2 regions of the Acetobacter persici genome follow, and region 2 is predicted to be linked to the other one. Evidence: riboswitches for the same ligand, from Rfam matches in the RefSeq annotation. Region 2 holds a riboswitch; the other holds the start of a gene.
What was found. Region 2 has a riboswitch for cobalamin ahead of JK199_RS07935 (DUF1636 family protein). Riboswitches for the same ligand answer to the same signal wherever they lie in the genome.
Positions count from the first base shown of each region.

Region 1 (5,749 bases), on a different contig from region 2:
GCGGGGCCGCCCGGCGGCGGACGCGAGTTTTATAATCCTAGACGTGCCGCAAGAGTGTGGTGCGCAACAGGTTGTAGGTGAAGACATATGGTGAAGAAAACGACCACTGCGGGTGACAGCAAAGCCGCAGCGATTGCTAAGGTTTTTGACCTGATCCAGGAAAACTCGGTCGAGTTTGTCGATCTGCGTTTCACGGATCCGCGCGGCAAGTGGCACCACACCACGCAGTATGTCACCACGATTGAAGAAGACACCTTTACCGAGGGCTTCATGTTCGACGGTTCTTCCATCGCTGGGTGGAAAGCCATTAACGAAAGTGACATGGTTCTGCTGCCGGACCCGGAAACCGCTGTGATGGACCCGTTTACGGCGCGCCCGCAGCTGATCCTGTTCTGTGACATCATTGAGCCGTCCACAGGCCAGCCCTATAACCGTGACCCGCGCTCCACCGCCAAACTGGCTGAGCAGTATCTGAAGTCCTCTGGGCTTGGTGATACCGCCTTCTTTGGTCCGGAAGCTGAATTCTTTATCTTCGATAACGTGCGCTTTGGCACGGGCCCGAACTTCGGCAAATATCAGCTCGACAGCATCGAAGGACCCGGCGCCTCCCTGAAGGATTACCCGGAAGGCAATATGGGCCATCGTCCGGGCGTGAAGGGTGGCTACTTCCCCGTGCCGCCGGTGGATAGCGAAAACGACCTGCGCGCAGAAATGCTCGCCACCATGGGTGAAATGGGTCTGCCGATTGAAAAGCAGCACCATGAAGTCGCACAGTCCCAGCACGAACTGGGCACCAAGTTCGACACGCTGGTCCGCTCTGCCGATTTCATGCAGATCTACAAATACTGCGTGCACAACGTCGCTCATTCCTACGGCAAGACCGCCACGTTTATGCCCAAGCCGATCTATGGCGATAACGGGTCCGGCATGCATGTGCACCAGTCCATCTGGAAAGACGGCAAGCCGACGTTTGCAGGCAATGGCTATGCGGACCTGTCCGATACCGCCCTGTATTACATCGGCGGTATCATCAAACATGCCAAGGCGCTGAACGCCTTCACCAACCCGTCCACCAACTCCTACAAGCGCCTGATTCCGGGTTTTGAAGCTCCGGTGCTGCTGGCCTACTCTGCGCGCAACCGCTCTGCGTCCTGCCGTATTCCGTATGCCACCAACCCCAAAGCCAAGCGCGTTGAAGTCCGCTTCCCGGACCCGACGGCCAACCCGTATCTGGCCTTCTCCGCCATGCTGATGGCCGGCATTGACGGCATCAAGAACAAGATCCACCCGGGCGACGCCATGGACAAGGATCTGTATGACCTGCCGCCGGAAGAACTGAAGCAGATCCCGACGGTTGCCGGGTCCCTGCGTGAAGCGCTGGAAGCTCTGTCTGCGGATTATGAGTTCCTGCTGGCTGGTGGCGTGTTCACCAAAGACCAGATCGACAGCTACATCGCCATCAAGTGGGAAGACGTGTATCGCTTTGAACACACGCCGCACCCGGTTGAGTTTGAAATGTACTACTCCGTCTGATCCCTCCTTCCCGGAGTTTCAGATGATCAGGAACGCGGCCTTCTTCGGAGGGCCGCGTTTTTTTGTGCCTGTCTTGGGGGACATTGCCGGGTGGGAGGCTGATGTGTTTTTGCGATTTTGGCGTTGCGTGTTGCCCTGTGGCAGCACTGTTGCACCGGGTAATTGACTCGACCGGGCAACGCGATATGACACCCGTGTGATGGTTTCCCCTGCAACGGGGGATGAAAAGGGAACCGGGTGCGGGCCGTGCTGGCCTTAGTCCCGGGCTGTCCCCGCAACTGTAAGCGGCAGGGCTGAGGCTGCCCGGACGTACCGCGTCCGGCCCACTGGAGCAGACGATTCTCCGGGAAGGGAAGGCTCAGTCAAAGTGCCGCAAGCCAGGAGACCTGCCATCCGGCACGTGGTTGCAATCAGGAGACGCCAGCCGGGGTGTGCTGGCGTGCGTGACTGAGTTTTGCTCCGGCCTTTGCCGCATGAGCAGGCGGAGCACGTTTTCCTGTGGCAACGGCTGACCACAGGATACGAGTTAAAATGAGTTTTTTTCGTTGCGCGCTGACCACCTCCACCATTCTGGCTGTCACCGGACTGTCTGTGGCTGGCGCACAGGCCGCCGCCTCTTCCGCGACCAATGCGCGTTCTGGCAAACCTTTTACGCATAAAGCCGCAGCTTCGGGCAGCCATCTGAAAAGCCGCGCCACCGGACGGACCGCAACGGACAACACAGTTCCTGCAATGCCGGGGCAGTCTGTCGCGGCGCTCGCACCGACGGGCCGCACGCTTGTCTCACTGAGCCCGTCTCAGGGATTGCCGGAGGTGGTGACGGTCAGTGCGCTGCGCAGACCCATACGGGCGGATGATGTCGGGTCCAGCGTGACGGTGGTGACGGAGGAGCAGATTGCCACCCAGCAGCGCCGCACCCTGCCGGATATTCTGGCGCGGCAGCCGGGGCTGAATGTGGTGCGGTCTGGCGGATTTGGCGGAACAACCTCCATCTTTATGCGCGGGGCAAACGCCAATGATGTGAAGGTGCGGATTGATGGCATGGACATCAATGACGGCAGTTCCGCCAGCAACGCGTTTGATGCCGGGCAGTTTGTAACGGACGGCATTGGCTCCATTGAAATCTTGCGCGGCCCCCAGAGCGGCCTGTATGGCGCGGATGCCATGGCGGGTGTGATTGATATCAACACAAAGCAAGGGCAGGGGCGCTTTAAACCGTTTGTGCGGATTGAAGGTGGGTCTTATGGCACGTTCAATCAGGCCTTCGGGGCATCAGGCAGCAGCGGGCGCTTCCACTATAATGTTGTGCTCTCTCATTACCGCACGGATGGGTTTCATGAAATTCCGCGCTATATTGAGCGGTATAATGGGGCCAACCGGGCCCAGCGCCGCGCGGGGGACCGGAATGATAACCGCAGCGCTAACGTCAAACTGGGTTATGATGTCACGCATAATTTTGATCTGGGTCTGACAGCACGGCTGATACAGGCCAACTATCATACCTTTACAGCGTATGATCAGGTTTATACGCCCTATAACGGGGACCAGCTGATCCGGGACCAGAATACCCAGAACGAGGCCGTGGTGCGCGGCACGGCGCATCTTTCCTCCTTTGGCGGGCGGTTTGATCAGGTTCTGGGGCTTGGCTACATGACCAACCGCCGCCGGTACATGCAGGACGGGTTGTACGCGGATGGTGATCCTGCCATGACAGACCCGGATTATTACCGTTCCACACGCCTGAAAGTGGACTGGCATGGCACGGTTGATCTGCGGAAATTCGGGACGGTTCTTGTGGGTGCCGAGCATTTTCATGATGGCATCAATGTCGCGACGGATGACCCGACCGAGCCAGTGCACACCACCGCAGGCATGGATACCACGGCGGGGTACGGGCAGTATGAAGGCAACTGGAACCGTGTTCTCTATGGTGCAGCCAACGTGCGGTATGATGCCAATTCCCGCTACGGCAACCATGTGACATGGCGTGTGGCTCCCGCCATCCATGTGCCCAATACGGGCACCATCATCAAAGCCAGTGCCGGGTCGGGCTTTCATGCACCCTCGCTATATCAGCTTTTTGTCAATCAGCGCGGCGCTGGCTGGGCGGAAGAAGGCAACGCCAACCTGAAAGCCGAAACCATGATTGGCTATGATGTCGGTGTTGAGCAGAAACTGCTGCATGACAAACTGCGTTTTGGCGCCACATGGTATGACAACAAGGTGCGGAACCTGATCCAGTCTTCTGCTTACGTCATGCCTGCTGCAGGGAGTGCGTGGGGGGATTATATCTATTCCTTCGGCAATGTTGGGCATGCGCGCATGTATGGGGTGGAGGCATTTCTGGACTGGAAGGCACTGGACACACTCAGTTTTGCGCTGAATTACACATGGACCCACGCGCGGGATACGGATAGTGACGCGCTGTTGCAGCGCCGCCCGCAGCATAAGTTCAACTTCAATACCACATGGTCTCCGGTGAAGGATTTCACCCTGTCTGGTAATATTCTCTATACCAGCGGCTGGCGGGATTATCCTCTGGTGGGAGAAAACTTTTGCGCGACCTGCGCAAAAGGGCATGGATATTTTACCATTGATCTGACCGCGAATTACAAAATCAACCGCTATATCTCGGTTTTTGCGCGGGCTGATAACCTGCTGAACCGGCAGTATGAAAACCCGGTGGGCTACCTCCAGCCGGGTCGGGCCGGATATGGCGGCTTTACGCTGAATTACTGATCCTGCATGCGGTTTTGTGTGCCGGAAGGCCATTGCGGCGGGGGTACGCTCCCGTGGCAATGGCCTTTTTTGCGTCATGCGGTAGAATGAGCGCACAGGTTAAGACGCATTTCAGAAAGGCATTCCTTATGCTCACGCATCGCCCCGAAGCACAGCTAGCATCCCCCCAGCCCCAGCCCCAGCCCCGGCGCCGCAGGCTTGGCGTGTGGGCGCGGACCGGCCTGATGACGGGTCTGCTCTGTGCCAGCGTCTCCGGCACGGCACTGGCGGAAGACAGCACCGTGCATAACTGGACTACCAGCGGAAATGTGACGGTCGCGGACCGCTTCCCCACCGTGCAGGCGTCCGGTATTGCCCGTCTGCCAGATGGGCGGGTTGTGCTTTCCCTGCCCACCAGCGCCCAGCGGCATAAAGGCCCGGTGCTGGTCACGTGGGCACCGGGGCACCTGACGCCGTTCCCCAGTGCGGCCGCACAGAGCAAAATCCTCTCGCCACTTGGCATGACGGTCGATGCCAATGGTCAGCTCTGGCTGCTGGATGAGGGCGTTCGGGCTGGCAGCAAAGCCAGAGCAAAACCGGCCCTGCTGCATATTGACCCGAAGACAAACAGGATTATCCGTCGCTACGCCCTGACTGCGCCAGCGGTGCGGCCAGACAGCCATGTGAATGATGTGCGCGTTGACCTTACACATGGCAGCGCGGGCACGGCTTTTATCAGTGATACATCCCAGACCACACACCCGGCTTTGCTGGTAGTCGATCTGGCCAGCGGACAGGCACGGCGCATTCTGAAAGAAACGGTGTCCGTCAGCCCCATACCGGGTTTTGTGATGGAAGCCGACGGGCGTCTTGGCCGCTATGATGCGGAACATCCGACCGTGCCGCAGGGCGGTGTGGATGGCGTGGCGCTGAGTGCGGATTCCACCCGGCTTTACTGGTCTCCGCTCTCCTCCCGCCGCCTTTACAGCGCCCCAACCGCTGTGCTGGCAGACCCGAATGCCACTGAGGCCACGTTAGAGGCTGCGGTAAAGGATGAAGGGGAAGTCGGCATTATGGACGGGATGATTACCGCCCCTGACGGCAGCCTGTATGTGACGGATATTGAGCGGCACGCGGTTGTGCGCCGTGCGCCGGATGGCAGCCTGTCCCTCGTGGCGCAGGATGCCCGCCTGATTGCGCCGGACAGTATGGCGTTTGATGGGAACTCCATCCTGCTGACAGTCGGCCAGTGGGCGCGCCTGCCGGACTTCCATAACGGAAAGGATATGCAGGAGCGACCGTATATTCTGGTGCGGATTACGCCTCTGGAAGCGCCTGCTCAGCCCTGACGGTTTTAGAAAAATGGCTTTCTGTACCGGAACGGGATATCAGGTGTCCGGAACGGTGCAGAGAGGGTTTTTCAGGCTCAGGGCTTTTGGTGCGCGGGTTTGCCAGAGTGATGTCGGGCGTTGACCTTAAATAAACCGTGGCACTTTAT
Region 1 is NZ_JAERKU010000002.1:122,364-128,112, forward strand. Features, by position in the region: gene glnA (type I glutamate--ammonia ligase) at 88-1,533, shown strand; cobalamin riboswitch at 1,717-1,941, shown strand; gene JK199_RS02730 (TonB-dependent receptor plug domain-containing protein) at 2,065-4,272, shown strand; gene JK199_RS02735 (L-dopachrome tautomerase-related protein) at 4,497-5,600, shown strand; gene JK199_RS02740 (hypothetical protein) at 5,727-5,749, opposite strand, start outside.
Region 1: another riboswitch for cobalamin. It lies ahead of JK199_RS02730 (TonB-dependent receptor plug domain-containing protein); the one in region 2 lies ahead of JK199_RS07935 (DUF1636 family protein).

Region 2 (5,749 bases):
GCCCAGCCCACAGTGCCCGCGCCTGTGGCGGAAGAGGGGAAGCCCGTTGCAGGCTCTGATGCTAAAACATCAGACCACACGCCAACCTCTGAAAAACCGGCTCCTGCCGGGGAGGCCGCAACCCCTGCTGCCTCAACGCAGGCAGGTGCCTCTCCGGCCGCTCAGCCGGACAGTGCCGAGGCTGAACTGGCGCGGGGTGCCTACCTTGCGACAGCAGCGGACTGTGTAGCCTGTCACACCAAACCGGGCGGGAAACCTTTTGCGGGCGGCCTGAAAATCGCCACCCCGATGGGTCAGGTGGTTGCCACCAACATCACCCCGGACCCGGACCACGGAATTGGCCGGTATACGGAAGCGGATTTTGAAAACGCCGTGCGGCATGGCGTGCGCAAGGATGGCTCCTATCTGTATCCGGTCATGCCGTACGTGTCTTACGCGGGCATGACGGATCAGGACGTAAAAGCCCTGTATGCGTGGTTCATGCATGCGGTCAAACCGGTGGCGGAAGCGCAGGAAGAGACAAATCTGTCCTTCCCGGCCAGTATCCGCCCGGCCATGATGGCGTGGAACTTCATCGCCAGTAAGGAAACGCCGGAAACCGGGGATTCCAGCACGTATGACCCGCTTCGCCGGGGCCGTTATCTGGCCAACGCGCTGGAGCATTGCGGCACCTGCCACACCCCGCGTAACTTTATGCTGAGTGAAAAGCAGGACCATTATCTGGCCGGGACGTCCCTTGGCGCATGGTACGCGCCCAACATCACCTCCAGCAAAACCGGCGGCATCGGCTCGTGGAGCGAGGATGATCTGGTGGCGTATCTGCGCACCGGGCATGTGGCGGGCCGTGCGCAGGCCGCAGGTCCCATGGCGGAAGCCGTGGAGCACAGCACGAGCCACCTGACGGATACGGACCTGCACGCACTGGCCGCCTTTATCCTCAAGGTTGCCCCGATGGAGGATGAGGCCGACCACACCGCGCGTGATGCGTTTGGCAAGGCGGTGAACGAGCCGGATATCCGCACCAAAGGCCCGCAGCGGATTGATGATCTGGCGGAAATGGATGGCCCGCACATCTATGATGCCAACTGCGCGGCCTGCCACGGGCGGGACGGGGCTGGCACGCAGGACCATTATGTGCCCTCCCTGTTTGCCAACTCCACCGTAGGCGCAGGCCGTCCGGACAACCTGATCATGACCATCCTGAAAGGGGTGGATCGCACGGCGGGCAAGGAACATGCCTTCATGCCGGGCTTTGATGGTCAGTCCAACGTGCAGCGCCTGAGCGATGCGGAAATTGCCGCACTGGTGAACTACGTGACCGCCACCTTCGGCTCCGGGGATCACCACGTCACGCCGGAGCAGGTCAAAAACCTGCGGGGTGACAGCAAGCCGGTGAATCCGCCGGCCAAGGGGCAATAAGGGGGGAGTCACAAACCCCTCTGGCAGGCCGGGCGTTTTTCTCAGCGCCCGGCCTGTTCTGCCAGCCCGCTCTTGTCTGCGCGCTCTCGCCCTCAGCAGACTGCTGCGTTATCAGACGCAGTGCTTTTCCGGGCGCGCTTTTCCAGAAAATACGCTATGCACACCACCCTTTGAAGAGATCCGGGGTTAAGGGGAAAGCTGTGTTCGGTTCCTTGTCTGTTTCAACACGGATTGGCCTCGTCGCCCTGTGTGCCGCAACCTTTACAGCCATCACCAGTGAGATGGCTCCGGTTGCGCTCATGCTGGAGATGGCCCGTACTTTCCACACCAGCACCGGCCATATCGGGCTGGCAGTCACGGCGTATGCGCTGATTGTGGCCGTTGCGGCTGTGCCGCTGACGGTTCTCACCGCACGGGTGGAGCGGAAGCGCCTGATTCTTGTGGCGCTGGCAGGGTATGTGCTGTCCAACCTGATAGCAGCCTTTGCGCCCACTTTTGCTGTGCTGTGCCTGGGCCGCACCCTCGGCGGCGGCGCGCATGCGCTGCTTATGTCCATTGTGTCAGCCTATGCCGCCCATCTGGTGCCCAAAAAACTGACAGGCCGGGCCATCTCCTTTGTGTTTGGCGGGGCCTCCATGGGGGGCGTTCTGGGGGTGCCGGGGGCTGCGGCGCTGGGGCATTTTGCAGGCTGGCGCATCGCGATGCTGGTTGTGGCGGGGCTGGCAGCGTTTCTGACGGTGCTGATTGCCGTCTGCCTGCCGCCGGTTGTCAAACCGGCGGGGCGTCCATCCGGGCCGTACAAGGCCCCGCGTGAGGCTGTGCGCGCCTTCGGGTGGGTTGTGGCGGCAAACGCCATGTTCTTCCTCGCCCATAATGTTGTGTACACCTATATCGCTCCGGTGCTGATGGCGCATGGCCTGCCCGAGCAGTCTGTAAGTCTGGCCTTGCTGGTTATCGGGGTTCTGGGGTTGTCCGGCCTCTGGGCCTCCGGCCTGATGGTGGATCGCTGCCCGCGTGTGGGGATGCTCGGCGCCGGGGTGGTCATGGCGTGCGCGATTGCGCTGCTGGGCGGGACGCTGGTGCCGGGCTGGGAGAGTGTGGCGGTTGTCTGCCTCTGGTGCGCGGCCTATGCCTGCATCATTCCGTTCATCATGTCCGGGGCGATCCGCACCCGCGCCACCTCGGCGGATACAGCGGGGGCGGCGGTCAACAGCACCAGCAATATCGGTATTCTGCTTGGCTCGGCCCTTGGGGGGCAGCTTCTGTCCGCGTATGGCGTTGCGGTTCTGGTGCCTGTTTCTGTGGCGCTGTGCTGTGTGGCCATGCTGGTAGTGGTGCTGAGCGGCAATGCCTTTCCCGTCAGGCTGGCCGAGCATGAGGACGAAGAGGCGGCAGAACAGGTCTGCTCATAAAGCGCCCGGCTTACGGCTTGAAAAATACCGGTATTATGCGATGCTTGCCGCATGATGGTGTCCCGCGAGGGATGAAAAGGGAAGACCGGTGCGCAGCATCCGCTGCAAGGCCGTCGCTGCCCCCGCAACTGTAAGTGATTGCATGGTCCGCTATGGGCCTGCCGCCTCTGGCGGGCAGGTCCATGCCACCGGCTCCGGTAAGGGGGCCGGGAAGGCAGCCGGACCCGCGGCTGCAAGGTTTATTCCGCGCAGACCTGCACGACACAAGCCAGGAGACCTGCCATCATCCGCGCTGCCCTTTCAGGGCGGGCGGCTGTCTGAGGTGTCGTGTCCGGCGGGGTGCCCGGAAGGCGAGGGTGCGCTGGGCTGGCGCATCACTCCTGTGCCAGCAGGAGCACTGTGCATGCACTCCGTTTAAGGGCCGCATCTTCCCGGAGCGGCGCCTGATCGGGAATTTTTTATGCCTGCGTCTGTTCCGCATTCCGCCCCGTCCTCCCACGCGCCGCCTGCCGTGGCGGAAGGCCCGGTGCTGCATGTCTGCACCACCTGCCGGCGCGGCGGCCCCGGCATGGATCACCCTCCGGGCGCACAGTTGCTGGACCGCCTGACGGCCCTGCTGGAGGCCTCACAACAGGACTGCCCCGTCACGCTGCGTCCCGTCGCCTGTCTGGCCTCGTGTGACCGTGGGTGTACGGCGGCCATTGCCATGCCGGGCCGCTGGACATGGCTGCTCGGCCATCTTGGGCCGGAAAAGGCGGAAGATCTTCTGGCCTATGCGCGGCTCTATGCCGCCTCGGCCAAAGGGACGGTTATGCCGTCCCGCCGCCCGGCCTCTCTTTCTGATATGATTCTGGGCCGCGTGCCCGCTACCCTCTACCCTGAGGCCACAGTCTCTGAACAGGAGCCGTCATGACCGCATCCACCCGCGTTCCCGTCACCATCATCACAGGCTTTCTGGGGGCGGGGAAAACCACGCTCCTGCGCCATATCCTGCAAAAAGCGCAGGGCCACCGTATTGCCGTTGTGGTCAATGAATTCGGCTCTCTGGGCATTGATGGAGAAATCCTGCGCGGCTGCGGCGTAGAAGGCTGCCGGGAGGATGATATTGTGGAACTCACCAATGGCTGCCTGTGCTGCACCGTGGCGGATGATTTCCTGCCCACGATGGAAGCCCTGCTGGACCGGGCCGACCCGCCGGAACATGTGGTGATTGAAACCTCCGGCCTTGCCCTGCCCAAGCCGCTGCTCAAAGCCTTTGGCTGGCCCACCGTGCGCAGCCGCATGACGGTGGATGGCGTCATCACTGTGCTGGATGCGCCCGCCGTCGCCTCCGGCCGCTTTGCGGATGATCCAGAGGCCGTGGCAAAACAGCGCGAGGCCGATCCCTCACTGGATCATGACAACCCTCTGGCGGAAGTGTTTGAAGACCAGCTTAACGCGGCGGATCTGATTGTTCTGAACAAGACGGACCTGCTGGATGCCGCACAGCTTGATGCGGTGGAAGCAGAGATCAGAACCCTCTGTCCGCGCCCGGTGCGTATTATCCGCGCGCAGGATGGCAAGGTGGACCCCGCCGTGCTGCTGGGTCTGGGGGCGGAAGCTGAGGCTGATCTCCAGTCCCGTCCGTCGCACCATGATGCGGAAGATGGCGAGCATGAGCATGATGATTTTGAAAGTTTCGTCGTCACCGTACCGGAACAGCTTTCCGTCGAACGCTTCCTGACCCTGTTGCAGGATGTGGCGGCCCGGTATGACGTCCTGCGCATGAAAGGCTTTGCCAGTGTGCAGGGCAAGCCCATGCGGCTGGCTGTGCAGGGTGTTGGCACCCGCTTCCGGCATGAGTTTGACCGCCCCCTGACCCCGCAGGAGGCCCGCACCGGGCGTATTGTGGTCATCGGGCAGAAGGGGCTGGATGAGGCCGCCATTACGGCGGCGCTGGCGGCAGATCCGTCCGCAACGTCCGCCGGTTAAGCAGGCGGCCAGCCCCCATGCACCTTCTTGTGCGGGACAGCCGGACGCTGGATGAGCAGGACGTGGCGGAAGACCTCGGCCTGCCTCCGGCGGAGCTTGTTGTCCTGTCCTTTACGGAAAGTGACCTGCTCGGCCTGCTGCACGCACAGGCACGGCTGAAGGTCGGTCCGCGCGGGGAGGGGGAGACGCTGCCCTCTCTTCAGGTCACCAGCCTCGCCCGGCTACGGCACCCCATGTCGGTCGATCTGTATCTGGAGACCACACTGGCGCAGGCCCGTTGTGTGGTGGTGCGGCTGCTCGGCGGGCTGGATTACTGGCGCTATGGCGCTGAGGAACTCGCGGCATGGTGCCGGGCGCACCATATCCCGCTGGCTCTGCTCCCCGGAGAAGCCCGGCCACAGCCGGGTGCCGGTGCCCCGCTGTCGGATGATAGCCGTCTGGCGGAGCTCTCCACCGTGTCGGGTGAAATACGCAGGCGACTGAACGGGTTTTTCCAGTATGGCGGTGCTCACAATATGGAGCATGCCCTGCGCCTGATGGCCAGCCTCGCCGGGCAACACGCGGATGATGGCGCACAGCCGGAATCTCTGCCACCGTGGGGAGTGTACCGCACAGTTGCAGCACGCACGGACCTTAAAACAGCCGGTGCAGCAACACTCAGTCAGGATTCTGTTCCTCTGCCAGAAGGCCACACGCTGCGGGCCTCACTGATTTTCTACCGCGCCCATCTGATGGTGGGGGATATCGCCGCGCTGGACGCGCTGGCGGATGCCCTTGCCGCACAGGGCTGCGGGGTGGAGATGCTGTTTGTTACATCTCTTAAAGACCCTGCTGTTGCAAGCGGCGTTGCCGATGCGCTGAAAAACTTCCAGCCAGATATTGTCCTCAACGCGACCCTGTTTTCTTCCAGAACCCCGCAGGGGCACTCCCCACTGACGGTTGCCGGG
Region 2 is NZ_JAERKU010000005.1:92,981-98,729, reverse strand. Features, by position in the region: gene JK199_RS07945 (c-type cytochrome) at 1-1,419, shown strand, start outside; gene JK199_RS07940 (MFS transporter) at 1,620-2,831, shown strand; cobalamin riboswitch at 2,870-3,130, shown strand; gene JK199_RS07935 (DUF1636 family protein) at 3,292-3,744, shown strand; gene cobW (cobalamin biosynthesis protein CobW) at 3,741-4,802, shown strand; gene cobN (cobaltochelatase subunit CobN) at 4,820-5,749, shown strand, end outside.